DNA from 2 places in the Streptomyces sp. NPDC090994 genome. Region 2 is predicted to be linked to the other one. Evidence: riboswitches for the same ligand, from Rfam matches in the RefSeq annotation. Region 2 holds a riboswitch; the other holds the start of a gene.
What was found. A riboswitch is a leader RNA that binds a small molecule or an ion and turns the genes downstream of it on or off. The one in region 2 is predicted to bind S-adenosylmethionine.

Region 1: it holds a riboswitch for S-adenosylmethionine, as region 2 does, so the genes downstream of both, thrC (threonine synthase) here and ACIQR3_RS08230 (aminotransferase class V-fold PLP-dependent enzyme) in region 2, are expected to answer to the same signal.

The regions. Positions count from the first base shown of each region.
Region 1 covers NZ_JBIVWS010000004.1:403,206-405,592, forward strand. Annotated here, with positions in the region: gene thrC (threonine synthase) at 1-1,192, opposite strand, end outside; SAM riboswitch class I at 1,210-1,351, opposite strand; gene ACIQR3_RS12010 (glucosyl-3-phosphoglycerate synthase) at 1,508-2,387, shown strand, end outside.
Region 2 covers NZ_JBIVWS010000003.1:180,509-182,895, reverse strand. Annotated here, with positions in the region: gene ACIQR3_RS08230 (aminotransferase class V-fold PLP-dependent enzyme) at 1-981, opposite strand, end outside; SAM riboswitch class IV at 1,122-1,238, opposite strand; gene trpD (anthranilate phosphoribosyltransferase) at 1,316-2,380, opposite strand.

The DNA of each region.
Region 1 (2,387 bases), on a different contig from region 2:
CGGTGTTGAGCACGACGGTGGTCAGCGCCGGGTCCAGCACCCCCGCCTCGATGAGCTTCTTCGTCACGCCCACCGTGACGCCGCCGGCGGTCTCCGCGAAGATCCCCTCGGTCCGCGCCAGCAGCTTGATGGCGTCGACGACCTGCTCGTCGTTGACGTCCTCCACCGCACCGCCGGTGCGGCGCGCGATGTCGAGGACGTAGGGGCCGTCGGCCGGGTTGCCGATCGCGAGGGACTTGGCGATGGTGTCCGGCTTCTGGGGGCGGACCACGTCGTGGCCGGCCTTGAAGGCGGTGGAGACCGGCGAGCAGCCTTCCGCCTGCGCGCCGAAGATCTTGTACGGCTTGTCCTCGACCAGGCCGAGCTGGATCAGCTCCTTCAGCCCCTTGTCGATCTTCGTGAGCTGGGAGCCGGAGGCGATGGGCACGACGAGCTGGTCGGGCAGCCGCCAGCCGAGCTGCTCGCAGATCTCGTACGCCAGGGTCTTGGAGCCCTCGGCGTAGTACGGGCGCAGGTTGACGTTGACGAAGCCCCAGCCCTCGCCGGCCGGGTCGCCGATCAGCTCGGAACAGAAGCGGTTGACGTCGTCGTAGTTGCCCTCGATGCCGACGAGTTCGCCGCCGTAGATCGCGGCCATGACGACCTTGCCCTGCTCCAGGTCGTGCGGGATGAACACGCACGAGCGCAGGCCGGCGCGGGCGGCGGCGGCGCCGACGGCGCCGGCCAGGTTGCCGGTGGAGGAGCAGGAGAGGGTGGTGAAGCCGAAGGCGCGGGCCGCCTCCAGGGCCTGGGCGACGACGCGGTCCTTGAAGGAGTGCGTCGGGTTGCCGGAGTCGTCCTTGACGTACAGACCGCCGGTGACGCCCAGCTCGGCGGCGAGGCGGTCGGCCTTGACGAGCTTGGTCCAGCCCGGGTTGATGTTGGGCTTGTCCGCGACATCGGCGGGGACGGGCAGGAGGGGCGCGTAACGCCAGATGTTGGTGGGGCCCGCCTCGATGCGCGCGCGGAGCTTCTCGGTGTCGTAGGACGAGAAGTCGTAAGCGATCTCCAGCGGGCCGAAACACTCCTCGCAGGCGAAGACCGGGCCGAGGGGCACGCGGTGGCCGCATTCCCGGCAGGAGAGCGCCGTGGCGGGGCCGAGATCGACGGAGGCGGCGGGAGTGGTGGTGCTTTCGGCAGTCTGCACAGCCATGGAGGCGAGGCCCTTTCTCCTCATCTTCCTCACGACGCATCTCGCCGTGAGACGGATTTGGCACCTTCCCGAGCCGGGAGCCTCGCTTCTTCACGAGTGCCGACTGGAGGGTTGCCGGGGCTTCATCGGGCCGTGTCCCTCTGCCCCTCTGGATGAGCTGTATGTGGTTGTCAGCGGCGGCCACCCCCGACATGCGATGGTCATCCGCGTTGTTCAAGACTGTAACCGACGGCCAGGACAGTTGAGATAGTCGTCCGATGCGCGAGATGGATCACATAAGGGATGCGTGGTCCGTACAGGGAGGAGCCGCAGACCGTGCTGGAAGAAGTCGAGCGTTGGCTCAGCGCACGTTCCTGGTCCGTGTCCGACCGGCCGCTCCACCAGATACTGGCCGCCAAGCAGCGCACGGGCCAGACCGTCAGTGTGGTGCTTCCCGCGCTGAACGAGGAGGAGACGGTCGGCGACATCGTCGCCGCGATCCGGCACGACCTGATGTGCCAGGTGCCGCTGGTCGACGAGATCGTGGTGGTCGACTCCGGGTCGACGGACGCCACCGCGAAGGTGGCCGCGGCGGCCGGCGCCCGCGTCGCGCACCGCGACGAGATCCTCCCGCGCGTCGCGCCCGTGCCCGGCAAGGGCGAGGTGCTGTGGCGGTCGCTGCTGGTGACGGGCGGCGACATCGTGGCGTTCGTGGACGCGGACCTGAGGGAGTTCTCGTCCGACTTCGTCACCGGCATCGTCGGTCCGCTGCTCACCGACCCGGACGTGCACCTGGTCAAGGCCATGTACGACCGTCCGCTGGGCTCCGCCGCCGGGCAGGGCGGCCGGGTCACCGAGCTGATGGCCCGGCCGCTGCTGAACATGCACTGGCCGCAGCTGGCCGGGTTCGTGCAGCCGCTGGGCGGCGAGTACGCGGCCCGCCGCTCGCTGCTCGAACGGCTGCCGTTCCCCGTGGGGTACGGGGTGGAGCTGGGGATGCTGGTGGACGCGCTGCACCTGGTGGGGCTCGACGCGCTGGCCCAGGTGGACGTCGGGGTGCGCAAGCACCGGCACCAGGACGGGCAGGCGCTGGGCCGGATGTCCGCCGCGATCTACCGCACCGCCCAGCTGCGGCTGGCCCGCGGCCATCTGATCCGGCCGTCGCTGACCCAGTTCGAGCGCGGCGAGGACGGGTTCGAGCCGCGCACCTTCTCGG
Region 2 (2,387 bases):
CACCCGCACCTCGGGCACCTCGGCGAGCCCTTCCCGCACCTTGCCGATCAGGTACTCCTCCCGGGCCACCAGCGCCTCGAACCCGGCCTCGGTGAGCGCCTTGCAGGCGGCGGCGATCGCGTAGGCGCCGATGACGTTGGGCGAGCCGGCCTCGTGCCGGGCGGCGCCCTCGTGCCACTCGACGTCCACTCCCCCGTCGGCGCGCCGGGCGACCTTGCGGCTGGCGCCGCCGCCCGCGAGGTACGGCTCGGCCTCGCGCAGCCAGTCGGCGCGGCCGGCCAGCACGCCCGAGCCGAAGGGGGCGTACAGCTTGTGCCCGGAGAAGGCGACCCAGTCGACGTCCAGGTCGCGGACGCTCACCGGGTGGTGGGGGGCGAGCTGGGCGGCGTCCAGGACGATCCGGGCGCCGTGCGCGTGCGCGGCGGCGGCCAGCTCCCGCACCGGCCACAGCTCGCCGGTGACGTTGGAGGCGCCGGTGACACAGACCAGGGCCGGGCCGTACGGCTCCCGGTCGGCGAGGGCCCGCTCCAGGGTCTCGACGGCCTGCGCGGGGGTGCGGGGGGCGTCGAGGAAGGTGACCTCGGCGTCGCGCCAGGGCAGCAGCGAGGCGTGGTGCTCGGTCTCGAAGACGAAGACCCGGCAGCCGGCGGGCAGCGCGGCGGCCAGCAGGTTCAGGGAGTCGGTGGTGGACCGGGTGAACACCACCTGGTCGTCGTCCCGGCAGCCGAGGAAGTCGTGCACGGTCCGCCGGGCGTTCTCGAACAGGTCGGTGGAGAGCTGCGACAGGTACCCGGCGCCCCGGTGCACGCTGCCGTAGTACGGCGCGTAGGCGGCCACGTCGTCCCAGACCCTCTGGAGCGCGGGGGCGCTGGCGGCGTAGTCGAGGGCGGCGTAGGTGACCTCGCCACCGGTGACGAGCGGCACGGTGACGTCCCGGCCGAGGACGGGCAGCGGGGCGAGGACAGCGGTGGGCACGGACATGGCGGACTCCCGTGAGTACGACGCGCGAGGCGAAGAAAGAGAAAGAAAGGGGGGTGCGGAGGCGGGGCTCGGCGGCCCTAGCGCATTCGCTGATTCACGGGAGACTCCCTCGGACGACCCAGGACCCCTGGTACGCGAGGGGTCCGCGCTTGCCGTGGACCTTGCTGTCCACGGCCTGGTCTTCACCCGGGGCACCCCGCCACGGACGGAGGGTTGCCGGACAGTCGGCCGGGGCCTCATGACTGTCACTCATGACCTGGTTCGAAAACGTACGTGAGGTGATCGCCGTCCCGCAACCCGTGTCCGGATCACGGGACGGACGTCACAGGCGCCGTCAGGCGTTGCTGGCGGCCACCCAGCGCTCCAGGGCGTGCCGGGCCGCCCCCGAGTCGATCGACTCGGCGGCCCGTGCCATGCCGGCCCGGATGCGGTCGGTCAGCGGCCCCTCGCCGGGCTCCAGGGCCACCAGGGCCGCCGCCGAGTTGAGCAGCACCGCGTCCCGGACGGGGCCCGGCTCGCCGCCCAGCAGCCGGCGGGCCACGTCCGCGTTGTAGGAGGCGTCGGCGCCGCGCAGCGCCTCGACCGGCACGATCTCGATGCCGACGTCGCGCGGGTCGAAGACCTCCTCGGTCACCGTGCCGTCCCGCACCACCCACACCCGGGAGGTGGCCGTCGTGGTCAGCTCGTCCAGGCCGTCGTCGCCGCGGAAGACCAGCGCGGAGTTGCCGCGCTCGGCGAAGACCCCGGCGATGATCGGGGCCATCCGGGCGTCGGCGACGCCGATGGCCTGGGAGCGGACCTTGGCCGGGTTGGTCAGCGGGCCGAGGAAGTTGAAGACCGTGCGGATGCCGAGCTGGCCGCGGGCGGCGGCGACGTGGCGCAGCGCGGGGTGGAACTTCACCGCGAAGCAGAAGGTGATGCCCGCCTCCTCGGCGACCTCGGCCACCCGCTTCGGGGTCAGCTCCAGATTGACGCCGAGCTTCTCCAGGACGTCGGAGGCGCCGGAGGCCGAGGAGGCCGCGCGGCTGCCGTGCTTGACGACCTTGGCGCCCGTGCCGGCGACGACGATCGCCGACATGGTGGAGATGTTGACGGTCTTGGCGCCGTCGCCGCCGGTGCCGACGATGTCGACCGTGTCGCCGGGCACCTGGATCACATGGGCGTGCTCGTACATCGCGCGGACCAGGCCGCCGATCTCGTCCACGGTCTCGCCCTTGGCCCGCAGCGCCACCGCGAACCCGGCGATCTGCGCGTCGGTCGCCTCGCCGCGCATGATCGTGTCCATCGCCCACGCGGTCTCGTCGGCGGACAGGTCCCGTCCGCCCAGCAGTCCGTTCAGCAGGACGGGCCAGGAGCGGCCCGCCGCGGTGTCGCCTCCAGCGGGGGTCACAGCGCTCATCTGCCGC